2 regions of the Pectobacterium sp. A5351 genome follow, and region 2 is predicted to be linked to the other one. Evidence: predicted binding sites of a transcription regulator. Region 2 holds the regulator's gene; the other holds the start of a gene.
The links. Region 2 encodes CRP, which controls carbon source genes, mostly activating them, when cyclic AMP is high. Its sites were predicted from a motif close to ATGTGANNNNNNTCACAT; they were not measured.
Positions count from the first base shown of each region.

Region 1: the regulator CRP is predicted to act here: its motif matches at 5,131-5,148, upstream of O1Q74_RS02300 (NupC/NupG family nucleoside CNT transporter).

Region 1 covers NZ_CP116477.1:483,879-491,544, reverse strand. The annotation lists gene O1Q74_RS02315 (MFS transporter) at 1-714, shown strand, start outside; gene O1Q74_RS02310 (TonB-dependent receptor domain-containing protein) at 814-2,784, shown strand; gene O1Q74_RS02305 (4'-phosphopantetheinyl transferase family protein) at 2,833-3,549, opposite strand; gene O1Q74_RS02300 (NupC/NupG family nucleoside CNT transporter) at 3,696-4,973, opposite strand; gene O1Q74_RS02295 (TatD family hydrolase) at 5,271-6,068, opposite strand; gene O1Q74_RS02290 (CsbD family protein) at 6,183-6,371, opposite strand; gene O1Q74_RS02285 (DUF1328 domain-containing protein) at 6,497-6,658, opposite strand; gene osmY (molecular chaperone OsmY) at 6,840-7,448, opposite strand.
Region 2 covers NZ_CP116477.1:3,914,935-3,922,600, reverse strand. The annotation lists gene nirB (nitrite reductase large subunit NirB) at 1-1,794, opposite strand, end outside; gene O1Q74_RS18095 (aminodeoxychorismate synthase component II) at 2,505-3,080, shown strand; gene argD (bifunctional acetylornithine/succinyldiaminopimelate transaminase) at 3,200-4,426, shown strand; gene crp (cAMP-activated global transcriptional regulator CRP) at 4,585-5,217, opposite strand; gene O1Q74_RS18080 (OsmC family protein) at 5,594-6,001, shown strand; gene O1Q74_RS18075 (phosphoribulokinase) at 6,113-6,982, opposite strand; gene O1Q74_RS18070 (YheU family protein) at 7,108-7,344, opposite strand; gene O1Q74_RS18065 (hydrolase) at 7,341-7,666, opposite strand, start outside.

The sequences.
Region 1 (7,666 bases), 970 kb from region 2:
CTGTGGCTCTTTCCTTCCATGCCGCTGACGCACCGATCTCAACCAAGCGCATCTCCCAACACAGTACCCACTTCCGTATTACACGATCTGCTGGCCTCCCCGCTTTTCCTGTTGGGACTGACGGTGGTTTCGCTACAAATGTTCGGCCATTTCCTGCTGATTCCCCATTTTTCCAACTACTTTCAGTTCAATCTGGCGTTCCCACGGGATGATATTTCCCTGCTTTATCTCTGCGGCGGGCTGGCCAGCATGGTAACCATGCAGCTGTGCGGCAACTTGCTGGATCGAGGGTATGCCAGCCGGACGATCGTGGTGACAACGCTGCTGCTGGCCGTTGTGATCCTCTGTGGTTTCGTTTTGCCTTTTTCGCTTTCCCTGTATCTGGTGTTCACCCTGTTCATGGCGCTCAGCGCAGCCCGCTCCAGCAGCACGCTGGCAATTACCGCCGGCATTCCGCTGCCGCATCAGCGCGCCGCGTTTATGTCCTATCAGGGAACTGCGGCCAACGTGGCGTCGGGGCTTGCCAGCGTCGCTTCTGCTGCTTATCTGAGCACCTCGGTTGAGGGAAAAATTGATGGGTTCTCACAGCTCGCCGTCGCCAGCGCCGTATTTGCGCTGGCCGCCATGCTGCTAACCCTACGCCTGATTCCGCAGTTGGTTGAACGCAGCCGAAAGATGGCCGCACGCCAAACGGCACAGGCTACAGGGCAATAAATCGATCGATTTACTCAATGAGTGGGTCGGTAATACACGCACACAGCACGCTATTTATTTATGGGGATGTTTTTTCCACTCTTTGATGGGGTCTTTGACATGCAGCTAAAATCGGAAAATCGTTTTTCACATCATCATTTCCCACACAGCAAGGTGTATCGCGCCCTGCTGGTGACCGGGTTACTGGCACTGCCTGCACTGGCACAGGCGGAAAACGCGACAGATGAAAAAATCGTCGTGACGGCAACGCAGACGAAACACACCACGCTAAGCGCCCCCGCCAGCGTCTCTGTCATCACCCGCGCCGAGTTGGAAAAGATGTCGGTGAATAACGTTTCCGATGCGGTGAAAAAGCTGCCGGGGATTAACATCAACCCGTCGACTACCTATGGCCGTAACGAAATTAAAATCCGTGGTATGCGGGCGGACTACACACTGCTTCTGGTGAATGGTCGTCGTATTAACTCCCAAGAATCTCTCGCAACCGATATGGGGAATGATTTCGATCTGAGTTCCATTCCTATGTCGGCGATTGAACGTATCGAAGTGATTCGTGGCCCGATGTCTTCTCTGTACGGTGCCGATGCGCTGGGCGGTGTAGTCAACGTGATTCTTCGCCAGCCGGGGGAGAACGTTGCTGGTGAGATCGGCTATAACTTTCAGGCACCGACAGAAGGCTCCGGCGGCGATCATAATCGCCTGAATGGCTACGTCAGCGGGCCATTAATAGAAAATACGTTGCTGGGTAGTTTGATTGTGGACGGTGGCAAGCGCGATGCGTGGCGTACCGAACAATCCAAGAATCGCAACTCAGATGCGCTGGAAAAACGTGATAACTACAGCGTGCTGGGTAACCTGACGTGGTTGATCGATTCTCAGCAGAGCCTGGATTTTGATGCGACTTATACCAAAGATGACCGTTTCGTCGACTGGAATAACTCTGGTGCCACTGTTCATAACACACAAAAAATTGATCGCCTCGGCCTGGGGCTCACGCATAACGGTAGCTGGGACAATGTCGATACGCGGCTGCGCTACTACTACGAAAACATCGATTTAATGGATAATTCTGAGCTTAATAAAGGTATAGCCGATATTACTCAGAGTAATCAGACGGTTGACGGGCAAATTTCTGGTTACCTAGGTGACCACCTGCTGACCGGCGGCGGCGAATACCGCATCACATCACTGGAACACAGCATGAATCTGAAAGGCGGAAAAGTAGACGTCAATCAGAGTGCTCTTTTCCTACAAGATGAGTTCAAGATTGCGGATTTAGCCCTCACCTTTGGTGGTCGTGTTGACCATCATGAGGTCTACGGCACCGAATTCAGCCCACGCGCCTACGCCACGTATAGTTTAACCGACAACTGGGTGATCAAAGGCGGTGTCAATAAGGCATTTAAAGCACCAACCCTCGCTCAATTTACCCCCGGCTATATGAAGTCATCATGCCGTGGATTCTGCTATCTCGTCGGTAATCCGGATCTCAAAGCAGAAACCTCCATCAGCTATGAACTGGGTACTGCCTATGAGGCAGAACATTTCGGTACAGGTATCACCCTGTTTAATAATGATATCAAGAATATGATCCAATCTGAGGCTTGGGATAAAGACAGAACTAGGGTAGCCAATCTTCCTTATTACAACGTGGATAAAGCGCGGGTTCAGGGAATTGAAACCTCATTTTGGGTCGATCTCACAGATGACCTAAACTGGACCACTAACTGGACTATCGTCGATGCCGAAGACCGCACCACCAAGAAGCGCCTGAAAAAAAACCCAAAAAATACAGTTAACACGCAGTTGAACTGGCAAGCACTGGAGAATGTATCAACCTATATTGCTTACCAATATACGGGGAACCAATATCTGCTTGACAAAGAGTCCACCAAGACTCGCGGTTTCAATACCGTGGATATCGGTGCCACTTATACACCGGTTAAAAACGTAGATCTAAAACTGGGTGTCACTAACCTGACCAACGAAAAACGGGACTACGTTGCCACCGACAACGACTACTTCCTGTCTGGACGTACGGTGTACGGCGGCGTGAGCTATAAGTTCTAAGCCGATAAGTTCTGATCAGCAACCTCAGCCCGCTATTCGCGGGCTTTTTTAGCAGCAGATAAACGTGGTGACGTCGTACTCTCTCAGCAGATACGCGCCTTTAAAGCGGCGTCCGGCATAAAACGTCGGCGTCAGATCGGTCAGCAGTTCCAGTTCAAACTCGCGTTTGGTGATATCCAGCGCCACCAGTCTGGCATCCAGAAAATCAAAGTAGTGCCGCACCTGCGGATAAAGCGCCTTGAACAGACTCTCTTTCGCCGAGAAGCTTACCGTGAGCAAGCAGCAGAACGATTCATCACGTTCCTGAAACCACTGGTATTCCTCATCACCGATGATGCCGGGCCACAGCGATTGCGCACGTTCATCGGACATGAATCCTTCGATATCAACACCCACGCACGATAGTGTATCGCTACGCAAATGGGCAGCACAGAGTACGCTATCTTTGTTATGGCTCAGCGAACCGGCAATATTATCCGGCCACTGCGGTGAACGATCTTCCCCACTGCACAGCACAAACTCGGGGTGACCCAGTTTATTCAATACGTGTCTGGCAAGATAACGCCCGGCCAGAAACTCGGCGCGCCGTTTCGGCACAGCGCGTGCGAGCGCATCAGGAAAAGGAATATTCAACGCCGCAAACAGCGCGTCGTCATAGGCAGACACATGGAAATGGCAGCGAGCAGTAATACCTGGGTAGGTGGCACCGTCCGTTGCCCGTGGAAAAGTAATCCATTCAACATCATCAATAAAAGCAGAAAGCATGTCACTCCACTCAGGCAAGTATATCGCACCCGCATTCGGTAAACATCGCATAGACCACGCTTAAGCGCTTAGCCACAGAGTGCTTAAACGAAAAATGGGCAACTCTCGTCGCCCATTTTCTCACCACAGCGAGAACACCAGCTACATTACAGAGTCAAAAAGAACCCTGCGATACAGGCGCTCATCAGGTTAGAGAGCGTACCTGCCGCAACGGCCTTCAAACCTAAGCGGGCAATATCCTGACGCCGACTCGGCGCCATACTGCCCAAGCCTCCAATAAGGATAGCAATAGACGAAAGGTTAGCAAAGCCGCACAGCGCGAACGAAATCACAGCTTTGGTATGATCCGACAGAACCTGCATACCCGCAGCGGCAACCACGTCATCTGCTTTCAGATATTCACTGAAGTTCATGTAGGCGACAAACTCATTGACGATCAGTTTTTGCCCAATGAAGGAACCCGCAACGGTCGCCTCATGCCAAGGCACACCAATTAAGAAAGCAACCGGGGAGAATATCCAACCCAAAATCAGTTCCATCGATAGCTGTGGGTAATCAAACCAGCCACCAATGCCCCCCAGAATGCCATTGAGCAGAGCGATTAAGGCAACAAAAGCCAACAGCATCGCCCCCACATTCAGCGCCAGTTGCATACCGGAAGCGGCTCCGCTTGCTGCCGCATCAATGACATTGGCTGGGCGATCGTCTTCATCGACAAAACCGGTCATTTCATCATGATCGTGCGTTTTTTCCGTTTCCGGCACCATCAGTTTGGCAAACAGCAACCCACCGGGGGCAGCCATGAAGGATGCCGCTATGAGGTATTCCAGCGGTACACCCATCTGGGCATAGCCCGCCATCACTGAACCAGCAATGGATGCCAGACCACCGCACATCACCGCAAATAACTCTGAACGCGTCATGTTGGCAATATACGGGCGTACCACCAGCGGCGCTTCCGTTTGGCCGACAAAGATATTGGCCGTTGCCGAGAGGGATTCAGTACGAGAGGTTCCCAGCAACTTTTGCAATCCGCCGCCTAATAAACGGATGATCCACTGCATAACGCCCATGTAGTACAGCACAGCAACCAGAGAAGAGAAAAAGACGATAATTGGCAATACACGGAAGGCAAAGACAAACCCACCACCGCCAAAAACTTCAAACATTTTGTCGGAAACCAGACCGCCAAAAATGAACGAAACGCCTTGATTTCCGTAGGCGATAACGTTTGCTACACCGCCCGTCATGCCCTCCAGAATCTTGCGTCCTACTGGTACATACAGCACCAGCGCGCCGATACCAACCTGGATAATGAAAGCACCGGCTACGGTGCGCAATCTGATCGCTTTACGGTTAGTGGATAACATAACCGCGAATAACATCAGGACAAGCATGCCGATGAGACTCATAACGAGTTGCATGTGTGGTTCCCTATAACGCGTGAAAAAGTGAGAGCATAAAATTCATATCGCCAGAACGGTAAGCACGCCCTGGCGAGCTGATTATAAAGACAGGCTCGTGAAGGTCGCTAACTTATGTCACAAATACATACAACATCGAACAGTCAAAAACGCAAAAAGGTGATCTTAGTCACAATTTCATGATTGGTATATGAAATCAGAATGACTGTTTTGCCAGTTGTTACACAGAAATAGAGAAAAGCGGAAGCAAACAGGCTTCCACTTTCGGGGAATGGTTGCAGCATAACGGTCGCGACGTTATGCCGGAATGAGCCGTCCAAACAGCCTGAACGAATTCTGCCAGAGCGCCTCGGCAATCTCCTCTGGCGGTTCTGCGCGCAGCTCACACAGCGTGTGAAACGCACACGAAATGCGCTCGGGTCGGTTTGGCTGCCCCTGATAGCCGCTCATCGGCATATCGGGTGCATCCGTTTCCAGCAGCAACCGATCTAACGGCAGCTGCGCAATCGCCTGACGCGTTTTATTTGCCCTGTCATAGGTAATGGTTCCCCCGACGCCGATGTAATAGCCCAGTCGGATAAAGGCCTGCGCTTGCGCCAGACTGCCCGCAAAACCGTGAACCACACCGGTACGCGGCACGTCGATACGACGGAGCAATTGCGCCAGCCTGTCATGGCTGCGCCGCGAATGCAGGATCGTCGGGAGATCGTATTTTTTCGCCAGCCGAAGCTGAGCTTCAAGGAAGGTAAGCTGTCGCTCGAACTGTGGTTCCGGCATGTAGAGATCCAACCCAATCTCACCGACCGCGACCAGTCTGGCAGGCTGTTGCCGCAGTTCGTCTTCCAGACGGAGCAGGTCGCTCTCCTGATGTTCGGCGATATAAAGCGGGTGCAGGCCCAGTGCGGAGTAGAGCGGTGAGTAAGTGCGAGTGAGCGTCAATACGCGCTCAAAATGCTGAGAAGCCACGGCAGGAATGATGATGCGCTCAACCCCAGCGTCTTGCGCCAGACGCAAGCTTTCCGGTGCTGAATCGTAAAAGAGGGGGAAATCGAAATGGCAGTGGGTATCGATAAAACGGTATCGTTCAGCGGGCACGTCGCTTCTCTCCGTCAAGATTAAGTCCACCAAGATGAGGCAACCTAATCGACGGCCAAGAACTATCCTGCCAAAGCCTCATGGCAGAATAGGACGTGTCGTTGCGGTAACGCCTCAGTGTAGCGTGGTTTTCTCTGAGGATACCTCTTCGTGCGCCTTTCCGTAACCCTCTTGCAATACGCCGGACAAGTAATCGTTACTCCCTTCCAGCCAGGCGCAGTCGCTGTCAAACCAATCGGCCCACAGCGCCAGAAAATTCCCTTTCCACTGTTTCCATTTGCCAACAACGATATCGCTATTCATCATAAACCTCCTGATAAACTGTCGAAATGCAGCAAATACGTGAACAGTGTGCCGGTAGAATATGACAGCCGCGTGGCGCGGCTGTGTGCTCTGTATGACATTTATTCTATAAAGAATGCGCTGTGCTATGGCCGTTTCCGACCCGTGAACAAGCTAACCACAAACAGAATAATACCGACCACAAAGACGATTTTTGCCGCGCCAGCTGCTGTGCCGGCCAATCCGCCGAAACCCAGTGCTGCCGCGATCAGTGCGATAACTAAAAATATAATGCCCCAACGAAACATACGCTCTCCTTACCAGACAAAATGAAAAATCATGGTGGTCATCCTGACGCGGTACTACGTCCTGACTGCGTATCCACAGATGGTGTTTTATTATGCGGATTAGGTAAGGTTATCCGCTATCACGGATAACCTTGTGTGAAACCGCTACTTTTAATAATAGCTATGTTTGAAATAACGAGGGTTATTTTACGGTCAGGTCATTCTTGACGCTTTTCACGCCGTCAACGGCTTTGGCAACACTTTCTGCACGATCGGACTGCGCTTTGTTGTCAACCGCACCGCTCAATAGCACAACGCCGTCCTGCGTTTCGACTTTCACCTTGCGGGATGGAACGATGTCATCCGCCAGCAATTTGGCCTTAATCGTGCTGGTCACCACAGCATCATCGGCATACGCGCCAACCGATTGTGATTGATTATCTTTCACCTGCAGTTTGTCACTGACGGATTGGACGCCCTCAACCTGCGTGGCAATTTCTACCGCTCGGGTACTGAGAGCCTGACTACCGACGAAGCCGCTTAGTGTGACGACGCCTTTGGAGGTTTCGACGGAAATGTCGTTGCTGGTAATCGATTTATCTTCCAGCAACGCGCTCTTCACTTTTGCTGTGATAGCGCTGTCGCCCATGTAGTCAGATGCTTTATTAGCGGAGCTATCGATTTTTGCACCAGCGGTATCCGCGATACGATCAACTTTCTGCCCTAACGTTTCTTCAGCCATAGCACCGCCAGCCAGAATAGAACCCAGAGCAACTACGATCAGCGATTGTGTCAATGTGGTCTTTTTCATCGATGTCTTCCTTCTTATGCTTTTCTATAAACCCGAAATAAGCTATTTGGGTCACGTTAACGCCTGCACAGTCATCGGCAAATCAAGGTGATAATGACGTTACCCATGCTCCGATGATTCCCTCTTCTTGCATGAAAAACCAGAGCATTGAGTTGCAAAGACGAAAAAAATAAAAACAATGAACCAACTTAAATTACGTTAACAGTTGAACACGCTAA
Region 2 (7,666 bases):
GGTCATTTTGGTGTACAGGCTATATTGCTTCGCGATGCGACCGATGGCGATCAGACCATCCGGCGTGATTTCCCCGCCTGCGGAGCGTGGGATCACGGAGTACGTTCCATCTTTCTGGATGTTGCCGAGGAAGTTATCGTTGGAATCCTGTAGTGGAGTGTGCTGTGGTTTGAGCACGTATTCATTCCAGCAGGAAGCCAGCAGGGACGCCGCTGTCGGTTTACAGACTTCACAGCCGTAGCCTGAGCCGTGTTTCTCCAGCAGCTGATCGAACGTTTTGATTTTCTCGATTTGGATCAGGTGGTATAACTCCTGACGCGAGTAGGCGAAGTGTTCGCACAGGTGATTATTGACTTCAATTCCCTGTTTGCTGAGTTCGGTGTTTAACACCTGTGTGATTAGCGGGATACAGCCGCCGCAGCCAGTGCCCGCTTTGGTGGTTTCCTTAATCGCCGCAACGGTGTGACAGCCGCCGTTAATCGCTTTGATGATGTCGCCTTTGGATACGTCGAAACAGGAGCAGATTTGGGCGCTTTCCGGTAACGCATCTACACCCAGCGTCGGTTTTGCATTGCCAGCCGTCGCAGGAAGAATCATCGCTTCGGGGGAATCCGGCAGCGGGATCTTGTTGAGCATGAATTGCAGCAGGTTGCCGTAATCCCGCGTGTCGCCGACCAGAACGGCACCGAGCAGCGTTTTATTGTCGGCGCTGACGATCAAACGTTTGTAGGTTTCTTTGTTTTCATCCAGCCACATGTAGCTGCGGGAGCCCGGTGTGTGGCCGTGTGCATCGCCAATTCCGCCGACATCGACGCCCATCAGCTTGAGCTTGGCGCTCATATCGGCGCCCTGGAATCGGTTTTCATGCCCTAACAGGTGGTCGACGGCCACCTGCGCCATCTTGTAGCCGGGCGCGACCAGACCGAATGGTCTGCCTTGCCAGGCGGCACATTCGCCGATGGCGTAGACATCGGGATCGGACGTCTGGCACCAGTCATTAATCGCGATACCGCCGCGTGGGCCAATTTCCAGCGCACACTGGCGCGCCAGTTTGTCCTGCGCGCGGATGCCGGTAGAGAACACGATAAAGTCGACTTCCAGCGTACTGCCATCGGCAAACACCATCGTCTTGCGGCTTTCCAGACCAGAATGCTGGATGGCCTGCGTATTCTTGCTGGTATGCACGCGCACACCCATGTTTTCAATCTTGCGTTGCAGCAGGGCGCCGCCCTGCGCATCCAACTGCTCGGCCATGAGTACGGGAGCGAACTCAATGACGTGCGTTTCCACGCCGAGGTGTTTCAGCGCGCCTGCCGCTTCCAGACCTAACAGCCCGCCGCCGATTACCGCACCGCGTTTGCTACGGCGGGCGCAGTTTTCGATGGCATTCAGATCTTCAATGGTGCGGTAGACGAAACAGTCTTGCCCGTTTGAGCCTTTAATGGCAGGGATCCAAGGATAAGAACCGGTTGCCATGATCAGCTTGTCGTAATACACGGTTCGGCCGGAATTGGAGTGAATCGCTTTTTCACTGCGGTTGATGGTGATGGCGCGTTCACCGAGCAGGACGTTAACACCATTTTTTTCATAGTAGCCTTCGCGTACTAAAGAAAGCTCTTCTACCGTGTGGTGCGCGAAGTAAGAAGAGAGGTGGACACGATCGTAGGCGACGCGGGGTTCTTCACAAAAAACGGTAATCTCGTAGGTGGACGTCGGGGTCTTATCCAGCAACTCTTCGATAAAACGGTGGCCGACCATCCCGTTACCGATAACAGCGAGTCTGACTTTGTTCATTTTTGCCTCAAAATTGCTTCTTCTGAGGTTACCTTATCGCTCTACAGAGGGCGCTTATTGATGTACATCAAATAGTCTTTTATATACTACTTTATGAGTATCTTTATGATTTTACTTATTTTTTATTAAGTGTTGGTTTTTGTTGGGGTTTTGGTGGCAGGAAAAAATGAGACCTATAGCACGCTTTTGGTCAGAAGCCGACTGATTAGCGGCCAATCCGGTATCAGAGTAATCGTCCCCCTCGTCAATCATTCGTTCTGCTGGATGCTTAAACATAAAACTAAGGGCCTATCTCAATAGGACTTTATTCCAGACGATAAGGCCACAGGCAAAATGCAACATGGCCTCGTAATTTTCAGACTTCTTTTCTCATCGGGTGAAGTCAGGGAAGATGATACTGCCAGCGACCCCGAGTTGGCGGGCATTGCGCGGCTGACAGAAAATCATTTTACTCTGTGGTAGGCCATTCGCTCACGCACGGCCAATGACGAAGGCTGCACCAGCTCATTAGTGCGTGATGATATGTGGGCAGGGGGCTTTGTTAACGGCAATTTCTTGTCATCCCTTTCATGCCGGAGACGGGTACAATGGTTTTTATCGCTTTAGCCCAAACAATAAGAAGGTATCGAAAAAAATTGCAGGTATTCATGCGAGTATGGAAAGAAAAAATAAATAATATGTTTATTATTTATCAATGGGTTAAGTAAAATATGCTGCTAATTATCGATAACTACGACTCCTTTACCTACAACCTTTACCAATACTTTTGTGAGCTTGGTGCGCAGGTTGTGGTGAAGCGTAATGATGAACTCACGCTGCGTGAGATTGAACAGCTTGCGCCTGAGCGATTGGTCATTTCACCGGGCCCTTGTACACCGGATGAGGCGGGTATTTCACTGGCTGCAATCCGTCACTTCGCCGATAAATTACCGATTCTGGGCGTATGCCTTGGCCATCAGGCGATGGGGCAGGCGTTCGGCGCGCGCGTGGTGCGGGCACGGCAGGTCATGCACGGGAAAACGTCTGCGATTGCGCACAGCAATACAGGCGTTTTTACGGGGCTAGCTCAGCCTTTGACGGTTACCCGCTATCATTCACTCATCATTGATTCCGCCTCTCTACCCGATTGCTTTGAGGTTACGGCCTGGAGCGAATCGGAAGGAAAACGTGACGAAATTATGGGAATCCGCCATCGCGTATTGCCGCTGGAGGGAGTGCAGTTTCATCCAGAAAGCATTCTCAGCCAGCAAGGGCATCAACTTTTGGATAATTTCCTTAAAATTTAGCCATATAGAGAGTTATTCTCTCCAATAGCCGATTTAATATTGCCTGTTATTGATTTTTTATGCATATTTATTGACTATATTTTCATTCCGATATGATGGACAGCAGAGTGAGGCAGCAAATGGCAGCAGAGCAGAAAGCAGTGACACGGGATACTCACGATAAAGTGATTTTGCCGGTTTATGCACCCGCGAAGTTTGTACCAGTGAAAGGTAAAGGGAGCCGCGTCTGGGATCAGGATGGCCGCGAGTATATTGATTTCTCTGGTGGCATTGCGGTTACGGCACTGGGTCACTGCCATCCTGCACTGGTGAACGCATTGCAGCAACAGGGTGAAAAGCTGTGGCACACCAGCAATATTTTCACCAACGAACCTGCGCTACGTCTCGCCAGCAAATTGATTGATGCCACTTTTGCCGATCGCGTGTTCTTTGTTAACTCCGGCGCTGAAGCTAACGAAGCGGCATTTAAACTGGCACGTCACTATGCGGTTAAACGTCATAGCCCGTATAAAACCAAGATCATTGCCTTCTACAATGCATTCCATGGCCGGACGCTGTTCACTGTCTCGGTTGGCGGACAGCCTAAATATGCCGATGGCTTCGGGCCTAAGCCGGCGGATATTGTCCATGTTCCTTTCAACGATTTGGCTGCGGTCAAAGCAGTGATGGACGATCACACCTGTGCCGTCGTGCTGGAGCCGATTCAGGGTGAGGGCGGCATTACGCCTGCTACGCCTGAGTTTTTGCAAGGTGTTCGCGAGCTGTGCAATCAACACAAGGCGCTGCTGGTATTTGATGAAGTGCAGAGTGGGATGGGTCGTACCGGTAAATTATTCAGCTATATGCATTACGGTATTACGCCGGATATTCTCACCACCGCTAAAGCGCTGGGCGGCGGTTTCCCGATTAGTGCGATGCTGACGACGGAAGAGATTGCCTCTGCGATGACGGTGGGGGTACACGGAACCACCTACGGCGGCAACCCGCTGGCCTGTGCGGTGGCGGAAGCGGCGCTGGATATCATCAATACGCCGGAAGTGCTGTCAGGTGTCGCAGATCGGCACGCTCGCTTTGTCAGTGAACTGGAGAAAATCAACCAGCAGTACGGCGTATTTGAGCAGGTTCGCGGTATGGGGCTGTTGTTGGGGGCAGAACTGAAATCGCAGTGGCATGGTCGTGCAGGCGAGTTTTTGGCTGCTGCAACGGCTCAGGGCCTGATGGTACTGATGGCAGGGCCGAACGTCATCCGCTTTGTGCCGTCTTTGATCATTGATGAAGACGACATTGTGCAGGGGATGGATAAGTTTGCAAAAGCCGTCGCACAGGTTGTTAACGCAGCAAACTGAGTGCGCTCTCAAAAGAGCAGCCATAAAAAAACGTAGGGAACGTTTTTCAACGTTGCGTCAGCAACGGCCCGAAGGGTGGCGAGCAGGAAGCTCGCCATAAAAAAAGCCTGAGGCCGAGGCTTCACGCTTTTTTATTGGTAGGGTACAGCGGCAGGGATTTAGCGAGTGCCGTAAACGACAATCGTTTTACCGTGCGCAGAGATCAGGTTCTGGTCTTCTAACATTTTCAGAATGCGGCCCACGGTTTCACGCGAGCAGCCAACGATTTGCCCAATTTCCTGACGAGTAATTTTTATTTGCATGCCATCTGGATGCGTCATGGCATCAGGTTGTTTGGCCAGGTTGAGTAGCGTTTGAGCAATACGGCCGGTCACATCAAGGAAGGCGAGGTTGCCGACTTTCTCTGAAGTAACCTGGAGTCTGCTTGCCATTTGCGCAGACAGACGCATGAGGATATCTGGGTTAACCTGAATGAGCTGGCGGAACTTTTTATAGGAAATTTCAGCCACTTCACAGGCGGTTTTTGCCCGCACCCAAGCGCTGCGTTCCTGACCTTCTTCAAACAGGCCGAGCTCGCCGATAAAATCGCCCTGATTGAGGTAGGAAAGGATCATTTCCTTGCCTTCTTCATCTTTGATTAGCACTGCGACAGAGCCTTTCACGATGTAGTAAAGCGTTTCTGCTTTTTCACCTTGGTGAATAAGCGTGCTCTTCGATGGATACTTGTGGATATGACAATGGGAAAGGAACCATTCGAGAGTTGGGTCTGTTTGCGGTTTGCCGAGAACCATTCGCTATCATCCTCTGTTGTAATTCACTGCGCAAATTACAGGGGTCAGAGTTCCCTGTACGGCGTGTTTAACTGCTAAAAAAAATAAAATTCAGTCTAGGCAGAATGACGTCAGGGAATATACTGGAACCACTGTACCCTTGATTTTCCGGTTGCTGCCTTGCCGCACCGTAAACGTGGCTGGGGTATGTCCGGCTACGTCATCATCTTCTTCGTTTCTGGGTTTGTCCAGAAAAGGTCTATTCTATTTTCGTTTTAACACAGCTTTAAGGACGTGTCTTGTGTTGTCTCGCTTCAGCATGACAAAGCTCTGATTAACGCTGGTTTTTGTACAGTAACGGTATAAATTTTCAAAAAATTTTTAGTGGAGAGGCACCATGCAGGCACGGGTAAAATGGGTTGAAGGCTTAACGTTTTTGGGCGAATCCGCGTCAGGGCACCAGATCTTGATGGACGGTAATTCCGGTGATAAAGCGCCCAGTCCGATGGAAATGGTGTTGATGTCTGTGGGGGGATGCAGCGCGATTGATGTGGTGTCGATTCTGCAAAAAGGCCGCAACGATGTGGCGGACTGCGAAGTGAAACTGACGTCAGAGCGCCGGTCTGACGCGCCGCGTTTATTTACCCATATCAATCTGCATTTTATCGTGACGGGAAAAGGGCTGACCGACAAAGCCGTTGAGCGAGCTGTCGCACTATCAGCGGAAAAATACTGCTCTGTGGCACTGATGCTGGGCAAAGCCGTTGAGGTAACGCACAGCCACGAAATTAGAGTGCTGGAATAATCCCTTTCTCTGGGTACTAATTCTGGTCACTTAAGCCTGTTATTAGCGGAAACACAGGGGGAGGTTCCCGCAGGGAGGCCTCACCCTGTGGTCGCCCGTATATCTCGATGCTTATTCGATGGTTTTCCCTTCAATTAACCGCTGCACCAGCGGTGCCATGATGAGCTCCATCGCCAGCCCCATTTTCCCGCCGGGAACGACCAACGTGTTGATGTGGGAGATAAACGATCCCTGCAACATGGCCAGCAGATAGGGGTAATCAATATTATCCAACCCCTGAAAGTGAATAACGACGAAGCTTTCATCCAGTGACGGGATCGATTTGGCAGCAAACGGGTTGGAGGTGTCCACGGTGGGTACGCGCTGGAAGTTGATGTGCGTACGAGAGAACTGCGGGGTGATGTAGGTGATGTAGTCTTCCATCGAACGGACGACGGAATCCATCACCGCTTCACGCGAGTGACCACGTTCATTGACATCACGAATCAGCTTTTGGATCCATTCCAGGTTGACGATCGGCACCACGCCGACGAGCAAATCGACATGCTGTGCCACGTCGTTTTGCTCGGTGACCACACCGCCGTGCAGCCCTTCATAAAACAGAATGTCGGTGGGTTCCGGCATCGGCTCCCACGGCGTGAAGGTTCCGGGAACCTGATTATAGGGAATCGCTTCATCGTAAGTATGAAGGTATTTACGCGTCTGACCGCGGCCGTGCAGGCCATATTCGATAAACGACTGTTCCAGCAGGCTGAAGTCATTCGCTTCCGGGCCGAAGTAGCTGATGTGGCGTCCTAAATCACGTGCTTTGCGAATGGCCATATCCATTTCTGGGCGGGTATAGCGGTGAAAACTGTCCCCTTCCAGCTGGGCGGCTCGCAGGTCAAGCTGCTGAAAAATCTTACGGAAGGCCAGGCTGGTTGTCGTTGTTCCCGCCCCGCTGGAGCCGGTAACCGCAATAATCGGATGCTGATGTGACATAAGGCGCGTAACTCCGTGATCGCGATGCCCGCATCGGCTGAGAGCCTGCGCGCATCCTCAAAAATGACGTAAGTTTTTATCATTGTTAGCATGTTTGACGCGTTCTTTCACGACTTTCGGCGTGCTCAATAAGGAGCATGTCCTCCAGAATTGAGCTGGTTGCGGGACATGATATTGAGAGTTTCATGTAACTCAGACCACACCAACACCACCTCGCCCGATTTGAGCTGGCTGCGAATATCTTCCACTTTCTGCGCCAGCGAATGTTCCTGTTCGCCGTAATCGGTACCTTCCCGCAGGACGAAAGATTCGATGATGTTATCCAGCGTTTCTGGATCGAGCTGTTGCCAGGGAATAATCACGCTATTCCTCCTGAATAAGAGGTTCCTGAGTGAAAGGTTCCTGAAGAATCGGTGGCGTGGTCCAAAAATGGGCTAAGCCAGTTAGGAATGCGCTGTTCCAGCCACATTTCCGGTTTCAGCAACGTGCCACCGACGAAGCCAACATGTCCACCGTGTTCCGTTAGCTGATATTCAATAGTAGACGGTAACTGCGACAAATCGGGAATCACCTCTGATGTCATGAAAGGATCGTCCTTCGCATGGATGATGAGCAGCGGTTTGCGTATCTGAGGTAACAGCGGCAGGGCGCTACAGCGTCGATAATAGTCGGCCGCATCGCGGA